DNA from 3 places in the Psychrobacillus sp. 05T411 genome. Region 3 is predicted to be linked to each of the others. Evidence: riboswitches for the same ligand, from Rfam matches in the RefSeq annotation. Region 3 holds a riboswitch; each other region holds the start of a gene.
The links. Region 3 has a riboswitch for S-adenosylmethionine ahead of AC1DFT_RS09940 (MetQ/NlpA family ABC transporter substrate-binding protein). Riboswitches for the same ligand answer to the same signal wherever they lie in the genome.
Positions count from the first base shown of each region.

Region 1: it holds a riboswitch for S-adenosylmethionine, as region 3 does, so the genes downstream of both, metK (methionine adenosyltransferase) here and AC1DFT_RS09940 (MetQ/NlpA family ABC transporter substrate-binding protein) in region 3, are expected to answer to the same signal.
Region 2: it holds a riboswitch for S-adenosylmethionine, as region 3 does, so the genes downstream of both, AC1DFT_RS06155 (methionine biosynthesis PLP-dependent protein) here and AC1DFT_RS09940 (MetQ/NlpA family ABC transporter substrate-binding protein) in region 3, are expected to answer to the same signal.

Region 1 is NZ_JBFTLO010000014.1:53,140-59,998, reverse strand. Features, by position in the region: gene AC1DFT_RS12825 (alpha/beta hydrolase family protein) at 1-730, shown strand, start outside; gene AC1DFT_RS12820 (hypothetical protein) at 733-1,182, shown strand; gene pckA (phosphoenolpyruvate carboxykinase (ATP)) at 1,230-2,816, opposite strand; SAM riboswitch class I at 3,011-3,125, shown strand; gene metK (methionine adenosyltransferase) at 3,327-4,523, shown strand; gene AC1DFT_RS12805 (gamma carbonic anhydrase) at 5,196-5,708, opposite strand; gene AC1DFT_RS12800 (alpha/beta hydrolase) at 5,797-6,588, shown strand; gene AC1DFT_RS12795 (phosphoribosylaminoimidazolesuccinocarboxamide synthase) at 6,643-6,859, shown strand, end outside.
Region 2 is NZ_JBFTLO010000006.1:12,660-19,518, forward strand. Features, by position in the region: gene AC1DFT_RS06140 (ABC transporter permease) at 1-714, opposite strand, end outside; gene AC1DFT_RS06145 (ABC transporter permease subunit) at 734-2,110, opposite strand; gene AC1DFT_RS06150 (ABC transporter ATP-binding protein) at 2,304-4,043, shown strand; SAM riboswitch class I at 5,011-5,117, shown strand; gene AC1DFT_RS06155 (methionine biosynthesis PLP-dependent protein) at 5,196-6,317, shown strand; gene metC (cystathionine beta-lyase) at 6,314-6,859, shown strand, end outside.
Region 3 is NZ_JBFTLO010000009.1:127,950-133,925, forward strand. Features, by position in the region: gene AC1DFT_RS09920 (hypothetical protein) at 1-1,030, shown strand, start outside; gene nhaC (Na+/H+ antiporter NhaC) at 1,072-2,511, opposite strand; gene AC1DFT_RS09930 (amidohydrolase) at 2,602-3,705, opposite strand; gene AC1DFT_RS09935 (YwbE family protein) at 3,717-3,914, opposite strand; SAM riboswitch class I at 4,096-4,209, shown strand; gene AC1DFT_RS09940 (MetQ/NlpA family ABC transporter substrate-binding protein) at 4,311-5,135, shown strand; gene AC1DFT_RS09945 (GNAT family N-acetyltransferase) at 5,306-5,722, opposite strand; partial or broken gene AC1DFT_RS09950 (aspartate racemase) at 5,757-5,822, opposite strand.

The DNA.
Region 1 (6,859 bases), on a different contig from region 3:
CGATTTAACTGAAATTACTTATTGGTCCTGTGGTTTACGCGTCAAAGGGATGCTCGCAACACCAAAAAAAGAAGGAGTATATGAAGGGATATTGTATTTACGAGGTGGTATGCAAAGTATTGGGATGGTAAGGCCTGCTCGAATTGCCCAAATTGCATCGGAAGGATTTACTGTTTTTGCCCCTTACTATCGCGGAAATCGTGGAGGGGAAGGGAGAGACGAATTCGCAGGAGAAGATCGATTAGATGCTGTTTATGCAGTAGATGTATTAAAGCAATTTTGCATCTCGACTAGAATTCATCTATTCTCCTTTTCTCGAGGTGGTATTATGGCCTTATGGACGGCTATTTTACAAAAGGATATTGCTTCGATTGTGACATGGGCGGGAGTGTCGGATATTTATTTGACTTATGAAGAACGCTTGGATATGCGAAGAATGATGAAGCGCGTAATAGGTGGTACCCCGACAAGTAAAACAGAAGCATATGAAGAACGGAACGTCTTACCGTCAATTGCTGAAATACAAGCTCCTATCTTGATCATTCATGGGAAGTTGGATGTAAATGTTTCCTTTTTGCATGCGGAAATATTAGAAAAAGAATTATTAAGGAACAATAAAATAGTAGAAACATGGTATTATCCTGAATTTACACATTTTTTCCCAAGTCAAGTAAATCGGCAAGTAGTGAAAGATGCATGTAGGTGGATGAAGTTGCAGAGAGGAGTTTGAAATTGGGAAATGTGATTGTCACAACGGAGTCGATGAGTATAGATGGAAAATCATCTTTCGCTTCGGATACAAGCTTTTGGACGAATCTATGGGATTTGTATACAAATGAAATCGATGATGTCATTATCCAAAGCTGGAAGGAGGAAGTCGCGGTAATTGATGAACTGAAACCACGGTCGACTTCTTCTATAAATGAGGGCCTTGTAAAAGTAATAACGATTAATTTAAATGAGGAAAATCGTACATTTTTTCGAAATAACTCCATTGATCCTAAAGGTGGTTTAAAATGGTTCAAAATGTTTTTTAATAAGGCAGGGGACGAGCGATTAGAAATTGGTCATTATGGTTCGGAAATTATTTTATATAAAGTGGATGAAGAAGAAGCCGAAAAATTCATATCCATATTCGCTTCATCTGCCTCAACGAGTTTTTATGATGAGAATGCAGATTAATTAAAAAAGGATGTCACCAATTGTATGGGACATCCTTTTTTATTTTATTAAGCTAATGGACCGCCTTTAAGCGAGATGTCTTCAGATACGGTACCGAATTTTTTAAAGTTTTCACGGAAAGATTGTGCAAGTTCCGTTGCTTTTACATCATATGCTGCTTGATCTTCCCAAGCATTACGTGGGATAAGCACTTCAGTAGGTACTCCTTCAATTTCTGTAGGAATTGCAAGACCAAATACTGGATCTATCGTAGTTTCTGCATTTCTTAACTTTCCATCAATCGCTGCACGAACCATCGTACGAGTGTAAGCAAGTTTCATACGGCTACCAACACCGTATTCTCCACCAGTCCATCCAGTATTTACAAGGAAAACTTGTGCACCGTGTTCATCAATTTTCTTCCCAAGCATTTCTGCGTAAACAGTCGCATGCAATGGTAAGAAAGGGGAGCCGAAGCAAGTAGAAAATGCTGGCTGTGGCGATGTGATTCCACGTTCTGTTCCTGCAAGTTTCGATGTAAACCCACTTAAAAAGTGGTACATTGCTTGTTCTTTCGTTAATTTACTAATTGGAGGCAACACGCCAAATGCATCAGCTGTTAAGAAAACAATTGTATTTGGATGACCAGCAATGGAAGGGTCTACAATGTTTTCGATATTTTGAATTTGGTATGCCGCACGTGTATTTTCTGTTAATGAATCATCTGCATAGTTGGCAACGCGAGTTTCTAAATCCACAACTACATTCTCTAAAACTGTTCCGAATGTAATAGCATCAAAGATTTGTGGTTCGTTTTCACGAGTTAAGTCGATACATTTAGCGTAGCAGCCACCTTCGATATTAAATACGCCATTATCCGACCATCCGTGCTCGTCATCTCCGATTAGCTTACGTCCTGCATCTGCAGAAAGAGTCGTTTTCCCTGTTCCAGATAAACCGAAGAATAATGCAACATCTCCTGCTTCTCCAACGTTTGCTGAACAATGCATCGGAAAAATGTTTTGTTCTGGTAACAAATAGTTCATAATAGAGAAGATGGATTTTTTCATTTCACCAGCATATTCCGTTCCACCGATTAATACGATACGCTTTTCCATAGAAACGATGATGAATGTTTCTGATTTAGTGCCATCGATAGCTGGATCAGCTTTGAAGTTTGGTGCACTTACAATGGTGAAATCTGCTTGATGTGTTGACAGTTCTTCTTCCGTAGGGCGGATGAATAATTGATGTGCAAATAAATTATGCCATGCAAATTCATTAATCACTTGAATGCCAAGACGGGATTCTTTATCTGCTCCTGCGAATCCTTTAAAGACAAATAATTCTTCTTGTTCTTTTAAATAGTTCGTTACTTTTTTATATAGTGCGTCAAAAATTTCAGAAGAGATAGGTTGGTTTACGGAACCCCAATCGATTTTGTCTTTAGAGATAGGTTCTTCTACGATATATTTATCTTGTGGGGAACGGCCTGTATATTTACCTGTTTCTGCTTTTACAGCACCTGTAGAAGTTAAAATAGCTTCTCCTCTAGATGTTGCTTTTTCCACAAGTTGCGGCACTGATAATTGTACGCTAATATTGTTTCCAGCTAGCAATTCGTTCAGTTCACTCACCGTATCGATTGAATTCATATTGTATTTACCATCCTTTTTTCATTATTTCCTCAAGGGTGGAGGAATTTTTCGTTTATATGTGAATTAGTATAACACATTAAGTTAAATAGTCTACACTAATTAATGTATTATTTTTTTATCTTTTCTAATAGGCACTAAAAAATTATTGACTTTTGTACGGAGTTTCCGTATGATGTTTTATTGAACGGATACTCTTATCCCGAGCTGGTGGAGGGGTCAGGCCCTATGAAACCCGGCAACCTGTAATTTTTTTTATTACAAAGGTGCCCAACCTGAGACAAGGTGTGATTCCTTGATTGATAAGAGTGAAAGGTGCTTATGAAATTAATACCTTTCCTCATGTACATTTACGTGAGTGAAAGGTTTTTTTATATAACATCGCCCTTTATCCTTGTGTGCCAAGTCCGAAACGGCTTCAAGTTTAATCCATTTGAAATGGCTTGACATGGGAATGAGTACCGTATCAATTCTTGAGAGAAATCTCGCAGGATATAGGAGGAATATTCTATGACACAACGCCGATTATTTACGTCGGAATCAGTTACAGAAGGGCATCCAGACAAAATTTGCGATCAAATTTCGGATGCTATATTAGATGCTATTTTAACAGAAGATCCAAATGCACGTGTTGCTTGTGAAACAAGTGTAACAACAGGTCTTGTTTTAGTTGCAGGAGAAATTACAACGTCTACTTATGTAGATATCCCAAAAGTAGTACGTTCTACTATTAAAGAAATTGGTTACACTCGTGCTAAATATGGTTTTGACTCAGAAACATCTGCAGTATTGACTGCAATTGATGAGCAGTCTGTTGATATTGCTATGGGTGTTGACCAAGCGTTAGAAGCTCGTGAAGGATCTATGACGGATTCAGATATCGAAGCAATTGGAGCAGGGGACCAAGGTTTAATGTTTGGTTACGCATGTAATGAAACACCTGAACTTATGCCACTTCCAATTAGTTTAGCGCATAAGCTGTCACGTCGTTTAGCCCAAGTGCGTAAAGATGAAACATTAGACTACTTACGCCCAGATGGTAAAACACAAGTAACAGTGGAGTATGATGAGAATAATAATCCAGTTCGTATTGATACGATTGTTATTTCTACGCAACATCATCCAGAAATTACGCTAGAACAAATTCAAAAAGATTTAAAAGAAGTAGTGATCAAGCCGATTGTTCCTGCTCATTTAATCGATGAAAATACAAAATACTTTATCAACCCAACTGGCCGTTTTGTAATCGGTGGACCTCAAGGGGATGCAGGTTTAACAGGTCGTAAAATTATCGTAGATACTTACGGTGGTTACGCTCGTCATGGAGGCGGTGCTTTCTCTGGTAAAGATCCAACGAAAGTAGACCGTTCCGCTGCATATGCTGCTCGTTATGTAGCAAAAAACATTGTCGCTGCAGGACTTGCAGACCGTTGCGAAGTACAATTAGCTTATGCTATTGGAGTAGCTCAACCTGTATCGATCGCTGTTGATACATTTGGAACTGGAAAAGTAGAAGAGGCACAATTAGTAGCTTACATTCGTGAACTATTTGACCTTCGTCCAGCAGGCATTATTAAAATGCTAGACCTACGTCGTCCAATTTACAAACCAACTGCAGCTTATGGTCACTTCGGTCGTACAGACATCGACGCGCCATGGGAAAAAACAGATAAAGCAGACGCTTTAAAAGAAAAAGCAGGATTATAAGTAATAAGAAAAGCCATCACTTTTTAAAAGTGGTGGCTTTTTTTTTCTATAAAACTATAGTAGATAACTGTTTTCAGGTAACATAAGATAAGACATTTTTTATAATGTATATGAAATAGGTATAATGCTACTTAGTGAGTTCCTGCTAACCTTCGCGTTTGTCGCACCTCCCATGAACCTACTCGTGTTACACGCAAGTGGGTTCATGACTTTGGCTCATGTGGCACGACCAGCTACGGCAAAATGATTCCCACTATTTAGCTAGATAAGAATATAAGATCAAAAATGCGCAAAATCCTAGTCGTTACACGCAACATTGTAGGTCATTTGCGCAACGTTGCCATTCAAACGCGCAACATTTATAAATAATGCGTCACAGTCATGGGCGTCTCAATCCAAGTAAACTTGCTATTTTAAAAATTGGTTGCTTTCACTAGTGTTTTGGTTGCTCTCGTGCTGATTTAGTTGCTTTCAACATAGTACTAGTTGCTTTCAATGATCGGTTGGTTGCCCTAAGCCATTTCCTGGATTCGCATTAGAAAAAACTGTATAAAATTTTGTTTTTAGCGAGTCGATGCTGAGTAAGTAAGCAATTTTCATTGATTTTCGCTGCAGGTAGCGATTCCTGCCGGGGCCAACAGGATGTTGCCACACGAGTGGCGCTCTTAGCCTTTATCTCTGCAACGATTTATAATACTCGCCTTTTTCCACATACTTTCGAATAATGCGCTGCATATCTTCTTTATCAGCATCATTAAGCTCTCGTACTACTTTTGCGGGATTTCCAAATGCTAGTGAACCAGGCGGAATTTTCTTGCCAGGAGGTACAAGACTTCCTGCTCCGATAAATGCACCTTCTCCGATTTCGGCACCATCTAAAATAATGGAACCCATCCCAACTAATGCACCTTTTCGAACGATACAACTATGTAAAGTTGCTTGATGCCCAATCGTTACTTCGTCCTCGATAATGAGTGGCTTATTTGGACTTTGATGAAGGCAACTTAAATCTTGAATACTTACTTTACGACCAATAATCGTAGGAGCAACGTCCCCTCTAATTACCGTATTGAACCAAATTGTAGACTCCGGACCGATTGTCACATCGCCTGTTATTGTGACATAATCAGCTATAAAAGCAGATTCATCAATCGATGGAATTTTGTCTTTATAAGGATAAATCAATAAATACACACCCTTTATTAAAATAGAATATAATTAATCGTAACAAACAAACACAAAAAATGAAACAAAACAGGAAGGTGTGCTGTTCATGTGGAAATGGGAAGCAGAAGAAAAACCAAAGGCAGTAATCATCCTCGTACATAGTGCATATGAACACCATCGTAGATATGCTTGGCTAATTGAAAAATTAAGAAGCTCTAATTGCCATATCGTTATGGGGGATTTACCTGGTCATGGTGAACTAAAAAAAGCAAAAGGGCTACATGATGAGTCTTTTGAATTGTATAAAGAATATATAAAACAGGCACTCCAAGTTGCAGTAACATATGATTTACCAATTTTTTTAATGGGACATGGGCTAGGGGCAACATTATTAATAAGAGTGATGCGCAAACTAGAATTGGAATATGCAGGGGTAATTCTAACATCTCCATGGCTTCACCTAAAAAAAATGCCGTCTAAATGGACAAATGCACTAGCAAAATTATCCGTCCCGCAAAAGATTAACCATGAGATTGAGTTAAATGAATTAACAAGAAACTATGAAGTATTCCGCCAATTTGTCGAGGATCCAGCATATAGTACGCTCGTTACCAATGACTGGTATAAAGAATTGCAAACATTGATGAAAACGGTCGTACAGTCGGAAGAGTCTGTTCCCAATGTTCCGATTTTGTTAATGACGGGAGAACGAGATAAAATTACGGATACGAAGGCAACAATTAGTTGGTTAAAAAAACAAACACTTTCTGAGTATCAGTATAAAGAATGGAAAAATTGTTTTCATGATCTCCATCAAGAACCGGAACGAGAAGAAATTTTTGCCTACTCGCATTCATTTATAAATAATGTACTAAGATCTATCGGGTATATTGTTTGAATATGTCTTTTAGGTGTAAAATAAGGCGTAGTTAATTGAAGGAGGAAGTTGCAAATGAATCTTACCTATCAAGGTAAAACAAAAGACGTTTACAAGCTGGATAATGGGGATGTTTTATTAAAATTTAAAGATGATGTAACTGGTGAAAATGGTGTCTTTGATCCCGGTGCCAATACGGTCGGCTTAACAATAGAAGGCGCTGGAAAAGCAGGACTACGCATGACTACTTATTTCTTTCAAAAGTTAATGGAAAAAGAAATACCAACCCATT
Region 2 (6,859 bases), on a different contig from region 3:
CATTCCAAGAATAGCAGTAGAATTTCGAGTAATTTTATCCCACATCGTATTCCACTTTATTATTCTCGATTGATCATGACTACGAACTTTAACGATTAAACTTATACCTAACAACAAGTTAAATAGATTTCCTGTTATAGAAGTAATAATTAATAATACTGCTGGTATCAACATCCAGGAAGGAGCTGCTCCAGCTTGCACATATTTTGCTACGAGCACCAACATAACTATTTGAAAAACTAGTATGACCAGTAATGTCCCCATTGCCGGTATAAAGCTATCTGTTACATATGGTTTAAATAAATTGAAAGAAGAAATTGCAAGTATAAATAACTGCGTCAATACCATGTACACAGCAAACACATACTCAGGTGTTTTTTTCTTTTTGATTAGATTAAAGGCAAAAGCTGCTGTGAAAATATTCGCTGTTACTATGCTAATAAGCTGTATATATCCTAGCCTTCTTGTTTTCGATTGTATTTCACCATATTTCAATAAATCACGCTTTATTTTCCAAGTAAGAAACAGTTGAAAGCCAGTAAACACAGCATAAATAAGGAAAGCATAAAAGACATTCGATTTTACATTTCCTTCTTTAAAATTAAAACTATTCCATAATAGAATAAATGTCATGATAGATGAAAGAATCCACGCAAAGTTTGCTTGGGTATATTCTTTAGACACCTTTAATGCATGTTTTTGATGAGAAATCATTTTAACACCCACTTCTTCCTTACAATTGCTTCATCTTGGATCGAATACGTGGATCAAAAAACGCATACAAAATGTCGATGAGCACATTCACTAAAGATATCGTTATAGCAATATATATAACCCCACCCATAATTGCCGGAATATCAGGGATAAATTGCTTATCCACTATATAACTTCCAATCCCGCTAATATTGAATACTTTCTCCGTTACCGCCGCTCCCCCGAGCATTCCCCCGAAAAGCAAACCAATAACTGTAATAATCGGAATCATTGCATTCCCTACAGCATGTTTCCAAAGTACCTGTCGCTCATTAAGTCCTTTTGCTTTTGCTGTAATGATATAGTCTTCATTAATGATTTCTAACATGGAGGATCTCGTCATTCTAGCGACGGATGCAGTAAGACCAGTACCTAGCACAATAACTGGCATAATAATAGATAACCAGTTTTGCGGACTATAAGTCGCTGGAAGCCATTGCAGCTTAATCGAGAAATTTAATATAAAAATGAGTCCTTGCCAAAAATTAGGAATTGATAATCCTATTAATGCAATGAACATAAAGGAATAATCCAAAAAGGAATTCTGTCTTGTTGCAGAAATAATTCCAACTGGAATCGCTATTACTACTGCCATTAACAAGGAAAGAACTGCAATGATTAATGTTATCGGAAATTTATTCGCTATACTAGTTGCTACATCTTCATTGCCCGTAAAGGAAGCTCCCAAATTGAACGTTGCAATTCCTTTTAGTGCATTCCATAGTTGGGACAAATACGGTAGATCCAATCCATGCATTTGATTGAACGCGGCAATTTGCTCTTTTGTAGCTGCCTCACCGAGTAAGTTCGCCGCTGAATCGAATGGTGATAAATACAAAATCGTAAATACTAAAATAGAAACTCCCGCTATAACAAAGACACTCATAATTAATCGTTCAAAAATAAATTGCACATACGCATTGCTATAGATCACAAGTAACAAATACATTAAAATTCCTGGAATGAAAGTTAGTAATAAAAAGAATGGTTTTTCAAGCAAACTTTGAAAATATGTATGATATGTTAGCTGCCTAATCCCTTTTTGTTCACTTATTTCATTTGCTTTTTCTTTTAGTTCCTTCGTAAATCTTTCTTCTACAAGCTTATTTATTTCATCATTCATTTCTTGTTCCTTTACTTGCCTGTTAAAAAAAGCTTGCTTACGGATATACTGTTCCTTATATTCATTTCTCCATTCATTTTCTATTCCAGATGCGATGAAAGATGCTTTTATTTCTTCTAGGATTGAATAATATGTATCTTTTTTCTGTTTTGATCGATAGAAAAGAAGAGTTATTAGATGTACAGGAAAACCTAGTATGAACAATAAATAGTTAAATGTATTCCGCTGTACCATCTTTCCGTATGTATAGATAAGCACTTCAGAAAAGCCTAATTTATACAATGATTGGCTTTTTGTTTCCACCGCAATATTCCTCCTCCCTCTTATTGTATAAATCCGAGTGGTATTGTATAGTATAGATTCGAACTTTTATTAAGTCAATGGCATTCCATATAAATTACATAAAATAATTAGGTAGGTGTTTTAGTTGGAGACGGTTTTAAAGGTAAATGATTTAAGTGTCTCATTTCTAACGAGTGACAAAGAATTTGAAGCTGTACAAGGTGTAAGTTTTGAAGTAAAAAAAGGGGAAACACTTGGTATTGTTGGAGAATCCGGCAGTGGAAAAAGTGTCACTGCAAGATCCATCATGCGGCTTTTACCGTCCCCTCCCTCCTTTATGAAAAATGGAGAAATTGAATTTCTCGGAGAAAGTCTAGTACATAAAACGGAGAAAGAAATGGAGAATATCCGCGGACGCCATATAAGTATGATTTTCCAAGACCCAATGACCTCTCTTAATCCTACTATTCGAATAGGTAAACAAATAGCGGAGAGTTTAATAAAACATCAAAAACTTTCCAAAAAAGAAGCGAAAAAACAAACAATCGAACTATTGAAGCTCGTTGGTATAAAAAACAGTGAAGAACGTTTCAATCAATATCCACATGAGTTCTCTGGGGGCATGCGCCAACGTGCTATGATTGCAATCGCTTTAGCTTGTCGTCCTGCACTTCTCATAGCGGATGAGCCAACGACTGCCCTTGATGTAACCATTCAAGCACAAATATTAAATCTCATGAAAGATATGCAAAAACGTTTTGGCACCTCCATCATTCTTATCACCCATGATTTAGGGGTCGTTGCAGGTATGTGCGACCGTGTAGCTGTCATGAAAGATGGAAAAATTGTGGAAACAGGAACAACAGAAGAAATTTTTGAAAGTCCCAAACATACATACACAAAAAGATTGCTAAATGCTCTTCCTCGCTTGGATGAGAAGAAAAAACCAAAACGCCCTTCTTTACGTTCACATGAAATCGAAGAAGGAAAACCATTACTGGACGTAAAATCGCTGAAACAGCATTTCCAAGTTGGAAAAGGGAATGTACTTAAAGCTGTGGATAATATTAGCTTTTTTATAAAACCAGGAGAAACTTTAGGTTTAGTAGGTGAATCCGGCTCGGGTAAATCAACTACAGGACGTGCTATTTTACGTCTTCATGAACCGACTGACGGAGACATATTATATCAAGGCATGGCTATTAACCGGCTTAACAAAGAGGAAATGACAACAATGCGCCGCCATATGCAAATGATTTTCCAAGATCCATATTCATCCCTTAACCCGCGCTTTAAAGTATTGGATATTATTGGGCAGGCATTAGATATACATCGTTTAAGTAAAAATAAGGAAGAACGCAAAAAGAGAGTGGAAGAATTACTTGTGATGGTAGGATTAGAACCAAGTCATGCGATGCGTTATCCACATGAGTTTTCCGGCGGTCAGCGTCAAAGAATTGGAATTGCCCGGGCACTTGCGGTAGAACCTGATTTTATCGTTTGCGACGAACCCCTTGCCGCGCTAGATGCATCCATTCAATCACAAATAGTTGAATTATTAGAGGATCTTCAACATCGTTTAGGGCTTACTTATCTTTTTATCGCGCATGATTTATCCATGGTTAAGCATATTAGTGATAGAGTTGCGGTGATGTATGCAGGAAAAATCGTAGAGCTTGCGGAAAGCGAAGAATTATATGCCAACCCACAGCATCCATATACGAAGGCATTGTTATCTGCTATTCCAATACCCGATCCGAAAGTCGAAGCAAAGAAAAAGCGGACCCTTATGGAAGAGGATACCGGGAAGGACAAATATCAATTGCAAAACTCAGAACTAGTAGAAGTATCAAAAGATCATTGGGTTGCAATACCGAAAATGTAAGAACTAAATTCACATGCGTCGCTAGTTTCCTCTTTTTCAATGGATCATCGAGAACTAATTTGTGCTTATTATTGGGACACTGCGTGGTAAAAGACCTATTGGGTGACCGCTAGGATTTTCGCTACAGTCGTACGCTTTCCGCCGGGTGAGCGATGAGCCATCCCCGCCGCCCTTAGGCGTACGCCTAAGATGTCTCATTAGCCCACTCATCCGGCAGGAGTCGACGTCTGCAGCGAAAATCAATGGTACTTACTTACTTATCAGTATCTGAAATTAACAATAAATGGTTGAACGAGACAATATCCACTGCGAACGCGACAATAAGGCAGCTGAACACGACAAACCAGTCGAGTAGATGCCGGCCAGGCGTGTTTGACGGGCTTTAAGACATATAATTCCTATAATATGTAAGAATTATAGTTGTCTCACATCGAGTAAAGAGCCATTTTGAGAATTGGTTGCTTTCACGAGTAATTTGGTTGCTCTCGTGTTGATTTAGTTGCTTTCGTAGTAGAACTGGTTGCTCCCAGTCATCGGTTGGTTGCCCTAAGCCATTTATTGGATGCATGCAATGGAAAAACTGGTTGAAATTTTGTTTTTTAACGGGATGGTATGGATAATTGGGCAATTTCCATTGATTTTCGCTGCAGGTGGCGACTCCAACGGGATTAAGTGAGCATGATGAGACTTCACAACGTACGCGCAAGCGGCGGTGAAGGCTCATCGCTCACCCCGTGGAAAGCGTCCGTCCTGCAGCGAAAATCACAGCGGACACTTTATTCAACGCACTACGTCGCAGTGTCCCTAAAAAGTGAATTGAAACACATACGTACAATTCATGTTTTTTCTTGATGAACGAAACCGGTATAAAATAGTTAACTTCACCCGTATAAAATACATCTTGTATTAATTTACTTACCATGGTAAACTAATTGAAATTCAAGATTTTGAAAATTTCATATTTTATTTCTTATCCAGAGAGACGGAGGGATTGGCCCGAAGATGTCTCAGCAACCAGCCAAGTTTAGGTATGGTGCTAACTCCAATAGACGTACTCCGTCTAGAAGATAAGAAGACAAACTTCAATTTTTTTGAGGATTCTCTTCTTACAGGGAATCCTCTTTTTATTTTATTTGAAAAGGATGATTATTCATGACAAAAAAATCTTTAGAAACCGAATTAGTTCAATTAGGAAATCATAGTGACCCGCTGACAGGTGCCGTCAATCCACCTATTCATCTATCAACAGCTTATATACATGCTGGGCTTGGCCAATCTACTGGGTACGACTACACACGTACAAAAAATCCAACGCGCGCAATTTTAGAAGAAGGAATTGCCAAACTAGAAGGCGGAGATGCCGGCTTTGCCTGTGGCTCGGGTATGGCAGCAATCCAGTTAATATTGTCGCTTTTCCGATCTGGAGACGAGCTTATTGCGCCCGATGACCTTTATGGAGGAACATATCGCCTGTTCGATCAATATGCCGACGCTTACAATATTTGCACGTCTTACGCTAAATTTGACTCCGTCGCAGAAGTAGAAGCATTAATAACGAAAAACACAAAAGCAATTTTTATTGAAACGCCTACAAATCCACTTATGCAAGATATTGATATTGCACAATACAGCGTCTTGGCCAAAAAGTATCAATTACTACTGATTGTGGATAATACGTTCTTAACTCCTTATTTACGACGCCCAATAGAACTAGGGGCAGACATTGTGATGCATAGCGCAACGAAATATATTGGTGGGCATAATGATGTGCTGGCTGGTCTTGTTGTAACTAAAGGGAAAACACTTAGCGAAAAATTACTTATAAATCATAATGCAATAGGAGCAGTTCTCTCCCCTTTCGATTCATGGTTATTAATACGCGGTTTAAAAACACTCCACTTACGCATGAAACAGCATGATGCTAATGCGAAGAAAATCGTGGAATTTTTGCGAAATGAAACGGCTATAAAGGATGTTCTTTACCCTGGAATTGGTGGCATGCTTTCGTTCCGCTTACAAAAAAGCGAATGGGTTGGACCTTTTTTAAAAAACCTTCAATTAATCGTTTTCGCGGAAAGTTTGGGTGGTGTCGAAAGCTTTATTACATACCCTGCTACGCAAACGCATGCTGAAATTCCAGAAGATGAACGTATTGCACGAGGTGTGGATAATAGTTTGCTACGCTTCTCAGTTGGAGTGGAAGAAGCAGAAGATATAATTGCGGATTTGAAACAAGTTTTTGCAAAATTAGAAAGGGATGTGATTCATTCATGAGTACTGTTAAAGAAAGTTTAGAAACTAGCTTAATCACTGCTTCCACACGTGGGAATTATGAACAAAAAACAGGTGCAGTAAATGTACCAATCTATTTATCTTCTACGTTCCACCAAGAAAGTTTTGATAGCTTTGGACCATACGACTACAGTAGATCCGGCAACCCGACAAGAGACGCCCTTGAAAAAACGATCGCAGAATTAGAAGGTGGCACAAGAGGTTTTGCTTTTGCTTCTGGGATTGCGGCAATCTCCTCTGCTTTAATGCTTCTTTCTTCTGGCGATCATATCGTTGTAACAGAAGAAGTATATGGAGGCACTTATCGTTTCATCACAGTAGTTTTACCAAGATTCGGCATTGACCATACATTTGCCGATTTTACAAATGCAGCAGCAGTTGAAAAAGCGATTCGTCCAAATACGAAAGTCCTTTATATCGAGACACCTGCAAACCCACGATTAGGTATTACCGATATCGATGCAATTGTGGCACTTGCAAAAGCAAATGATTGTTTGACCTTTCTAGACAACACTTTCATGACC
Region 3 (5,976 bases):
AGATTTACCTGTACCGACCCATTATTTAAAACAGGATGAAACGGTGATTACTACAACCTTATTATCCGTTTATTTTTCTCATAATATTCCTATTGAACAGCTTTCCATTGATTTAATCGAACCACGGTTAATACAAAACGTATTGGAGGACATCGGGCAGTCGGAACAATATCCACATATGCTAACCATTGACCCAACCTTTGAATTAGAAGAAGTCGTAAATTTTCACAAAAAATTATACCATAGCGGAAAAACTTCCCTCTCAATTACGAGTATTCACGCCGTTTTTCATGCATTACAAGACAATAAGGTTCCTGTCATTCGAATGCTAGATTCTAAAAACTCAATTTTAAAAGGACTAGAAGAAGCAAAGTCAATGGCGCTTTTAGTAAAAAGCGAATCTGCAAAAATTGCTATTGGATACATCCAATCAAATGAAGTAATTTCAGAAGAAGTGCTAAAGAAAATAGCTAATACTATTCAAGCAAACTTTGTTCAAACAGATAATCATTTATATACGTTCTTTTCAACCCAAGGTAATGTGGAAATAGCGCTTGAAAATAATACAATTCAACATTGGTTTGACCTTGCTAAAAGACCTATCAAAATTGCGTTCGGCTACGGAAAGACGGTTATAGAAGCAACACAAAATGCAAAAGATGCCTTGCCGTATACAGCTGCGAACACCGCTTACTTAATAACCGATCATAAAGAACTACTTGGCCCATATCCTAATCGTCAACAGCAAATACAACTCAAAACAAATGATCCTAAACTGGTGAAAATAGCAAAAGAAACAACATTAAGTCCGGCAAATTTATCTAAAATCATGCAATTTAGTCGCTCGCATGGCTCAATTGAATTTACAGCATATGATTTAGAAATCTATTTACAGGTAAGTAGGCGTACAACGGAACGTTTGTTGAAAAAGCTAGTAGATCAAGGATATGCACGTATTATTGGAGAAGAAATGACTTACCAACAAGGACGCCCCCGTTCTATTTACGAGTTCAACTTCCCTACTTATTGATGAAAAGGAAAGTTCAATCATGCTGAACTTTCCTTTTCCTTTTACGCTTCCACTGTTTCTTTTTGTTGCATGGCTACTATTTCTGCTTTTGATAATTTTTGAATTGTAAATCCAGTTACTGCATATCCAATGGATAGAAGTGGAACAACGTAGTTTAAAATTGCATACGGAGCGTATTCAAATGCCCCAACCCCTAAAGTTCCTAATATAAAGACACCACAAGTATTCCAAGGGATAAAGACAGACGTTAGTGTTCCGCCATCTTCCAAAGCTCGTGAAAGGTTTTTCGAATGTAATCCCATCTTTGTGTAAGCAGCAGCAAACATGCGAGATGGTACAACGATGGAAATATATTGTTCAGAACATGTCGCATTTGTAGCAAAGCATGCAATAATCGTTGAAGCAACTAATGAACCTGCGGACTTTGCCAGTTTAAGTATTTGTTTCATCATCGATTGCAGCATACCAGAATACTCTAAAATCCCTCCAAAAGTCATCGCGACAATTGTCATCGATACGGTATACATCATCGAATCTAATCCGCCGCTATTGAATAGACCATCTACCATCTTATTCCCGGTTTCAATTACATAACCACTTTGAAGTGCTGTGAAAGCATCGGAAAGACTGCCCCCTTGCACGACTATTTGTGCGACAGAACCTAAAATAATTCCTATTACTAAGGCAGGTATTGCTGGTACTTTTTTCACTACAAGTACGATTACAGCAACTGGCACCAATAATAACCATGGAGAAATGACAAAGCTTTTCTCTAACATCAGAATGACTTGTTGAATACTTTCCTGATCAATATTACTTTCTTTATATTTCATCCCTAGAAAACCATATACCGTTAAAGCGATAATGACTCCTGGAACTGTAGTAAACAACATATGGCGAATATGTACAAACAAATCAGTACCAGTTAAACCTGCTGCTAAATTGGTCGTATCTGATAATGGCGACATCTTATCTCCAAAATAAGATCCTGAGATAATTGCACCCGCAATGATTGGAGCTGGAATTCCCATACTCAGCCCAATTCCCATTCCTGCGACACCAATAGTTCCCATAGTAGACCAAGAACTACCTATTGAAAGGGAGACAATCATACAAATAACACAAATTGTTACTAAGAAAAAGGCCGGAGTAATGATTTTTAGGCCAAAATATACCATGGAAGCGACTATTCCTCCGCCAATCCAAGCCCCAATCGTCAATCCTACTAACATAATAATAACGACTGCTGGTAATGCTAATTTAATCCCCTTGTACATCATTTCTTCAATATCATTCCACTTAAATCCATGCTTCCAAGCTACTAATGCAGCAACGGACGTCCCGATGATCAACGGTATATGTGGTCCTTGTTCTAAAACAACGACTGCAACAACCATACATAAAATCATCACAAGTAATGGAATCATCGCCCATAATAAAGACATTTCCTTTTTAGAAACTACTTTCTCTTTTTCCCCCATACTATATCCCCCTTAAGACTGTCTAGACAATTTCGAATTGTCGTTAAATAGTCGCTAATAGGATAATTTTAAAGCTAAATCATTTTACCGTCAATTGTTTTTAGCACTATTTGAAAGCGTTTTCGCTATAACTTTTGCACCAATTGCAAGTGCATCATAGTTAAACGTCATATTCGGATGATGTAATCCTGGTGCAAGATCCGCTCCAATACCTATCATTGCAGCTTTCACTTCGGAATGTCTAACCGTATAAAAATGAAAGTCATCGCTTCCAGAAGTAATTACTTCTTCTGCAAGGCTTCCCATTCCAACTACCTCGATAATTCCTTCTCTCGCCATAGCCGCTGCTTCTTTGGAAACTTCCGCACCCGGTGTGATATCTTCCCATTCCCACTCTATTTCTATATCAAATAGTTGTTTGATTGCGTGTAAATCTTTTTCAATTTGGTCTTTCATTTGAAATAAAACAGCATTTTTTTGTGCACGAGCATCAATGGAGAATGTTGCAGTACCGGGAATGATATTGGCATTTTCTCCACCTGCTTGAATTTTCGTTAATTTAGCCGAATATGCTTCAAACGGTGAAAAATAAAGATTTTTAAGTGCCTGATGAATCGCCACTGTCACATCTATGGCATTTTTCCCTTGATGTGGACGTGCGCCATGCGCATCGATTCCACTAATTTTCCCTTCCAGGAACATTGCTGCTCCATGATGTATGGCAGATGAAACTTTTCCAAAAGGAAGTTCTTCTATAGGTCGTAAATGCACTCCAAATAAATGCGTTACATCTTCTAATGCACCTCTGTCAATCATTGCATTGGCACCATTTCCTTTTTCTTCTGCAGGTTGGAATATAAAGCGGATACGTTTGTTTAGTTTTTCATCTTTCAGTAATAATAAAGCTCCTAAAACCATAGAAATATTGGCATCGTGTCCGCAGGAATGATTGGCACGAAACTCGCCATCGACTTCCTGCCAGAGCGCGTCGATATCCGCCCGAACAGCAATGACTTCCTCACCTTCTCCAATTTCAGCCAGTAACCCCGTTACATCATCGAACCGGCGATAAGGTATTTGTAGCTCATCTAATATTTCTGCGAGTTTGTTCGTTGTTTCGTATTCCTTCCAGCTTATTTCTGGGTATTTGTGAAAATGATCAAACCATTGTAGTATTTGTGATTCTACGTTCATTTTTACGCTCCTTATTTTTCAATAATTTCACATACACGTCCTACTTGTCCGTCGGTTAACCGAACCTTTATGCCATGTGGATGGAAAGAGGAATTCGTTAATAAGTCTTTTACGATACCTCTCGTTTTTTCGCCTGTGCGCTGGTCTTTTTTCAAAATGATATATACTTCTAACCCTGGTTTAACTTCTTTTCTATTTTGTCCGTTCATCATCATTCACCTCTTTTTGTATCTTATCATTTTCGTACTTTACATACACTAGTGTGTAAGAAAGTATATAATAGTCTTATTAATACAACAATACTAATTAAAACAATAATTCTTTCAAATTTATATTGACGAAGTCAACATGGTCAAGTATAGTATTTAACATTAACGAAATAATATTTATCTCTTATGAAGAGTAGCGGAGGGACTGGCCCGTTGAAGCTCGGCAACCAACCATATGTTTATGTATGGAAAGGTGCTAAATCCTGCAAAACGATTTCGTTTTGAAAAATGAGAGAGGACGTCTGCATATATTCAAATTGCTAATGAACCTCTCATTTCTGAGAGGTTTTTATTATTTCTATATCAAATTAGAAAACAACAGATAGGAGAATAATGATGAAAAAGTGGTTATTTACAGGATTACTCATTTTAGTTTTAACAGTACTCGCGGCTTGCGGTGGTAAGGAAAAGTCAGAGGAAGCAAATGAAGGCTTATTAAGTGACGGTGTACTTACAGTTGGCGTAACTGCCGGTCCACACGAAGAAATCGTTGAAAAAGTGAAAGAACTAGCAGAAAAAGATGGTCTAAAAATTGAACTACAAGTGTTTTCCGACTACGTAATGCCCAATGTGGCTTTATCCGAGAAAGAAATTGACATGAATATTTTCCAAACGATTCCTTTCTTTGAACAAATGAAAAAAGACCGGAATTTGGATTTAGTAGCTGTAGGTAAAACAGTCACTTTCCCAATGGGTATTTACTCCAATCAAGTAAAAGATGTTAAGGAACTGCCAGATGGTGCGAAAATTGGATTACCAAATGACCCGACTCAAGGTGGACGTGCCCTGATGCTATTTGAAAGTGCTGGTATGATCAAGATCAAAGAAGGTCTAGACACTAATTCTACAATCCATGACATTGTAGAGAATACGAAGAACTTCCAATTTGTTGAACTTGATGCTGCACAAATTCCCCGTCAATTGAATGAACTTGACGCGGCAGCTATCAACACGAACTTCGTAATAGATGCTGGTTTATCGCCAGCTGATGACTCGATTTTTATTGAGCCAAAAGATTCTCCATTCGTGAACATTATCGCTGTCAGAAGCGAATCAAAAGACGATGAAGTGATTCAACAATTTGTTGATTTGTATCGTTCCGAAGAAGTGAAACAATTTATCGAAGAAAGATTTGATGGATCCCTCATTCCTTCTTGGTAATGAAAGGCTATCCTTCTATCGAACATTCCAAACTATAATAGTACTAGTTGAGAGAACGTTACCAATTCAGGTAACGTTCTCTTTCGATTAGTTGATATTGTGGAATAAGAAAAGTGAAATTATTTATTTGCCTATTTCACTACATCTTCGTTATCGAAAGTGGAAACTTTCTATTTGGCCGTTTTTCTCATGAAGTTAGTATCACCAATTACTTGAGTGAATCCCCATTTTTCATAAAAAGATATTTTGTCAGATTTACAATACAATTCAAAGCTTTGTACAGATTGAAGTTTAGGATGTGTCATTACTTGATCTAACAATATTCTCCCCAAACCTTTCCCTTGATACTCTTCGTGGATAATAACATCGAATATTAATGCCTTATAGACAAAATCTGAAAGAACACGTATGAAACCAATGAGTCTATTCGTTTTATTTTCACATATTCCAATGAGGATGTCTGTGTTTTCAAGCATTACTAGCACGTCTTCAAACTTTCGCTTATCTGTCCACCATTCTTGTTTGTATAATTCGTAAAGTTCTATGATTTGTTGTTCATCTAGTGTTGAGATGATATTGTAATTCATGTACGCTTCATTCCCTTCAAAATATATATACTTATATTAAACGGTAATATTCACTTGATGATTCCCAACTCATCCCCCCGATTAAACCTATTGTTTTCAATGTATTAATTCCTCTTAATGAATTGATTCTATATTCCTTAATTACGACAATTAAAGAACCTTTTCCTTTAACATATCCAGTAAAATTTACTACTTTCTATTTTTATAATGTATAAAACTGGATTACGATTTTTATTGACTAAACCATATGTAAT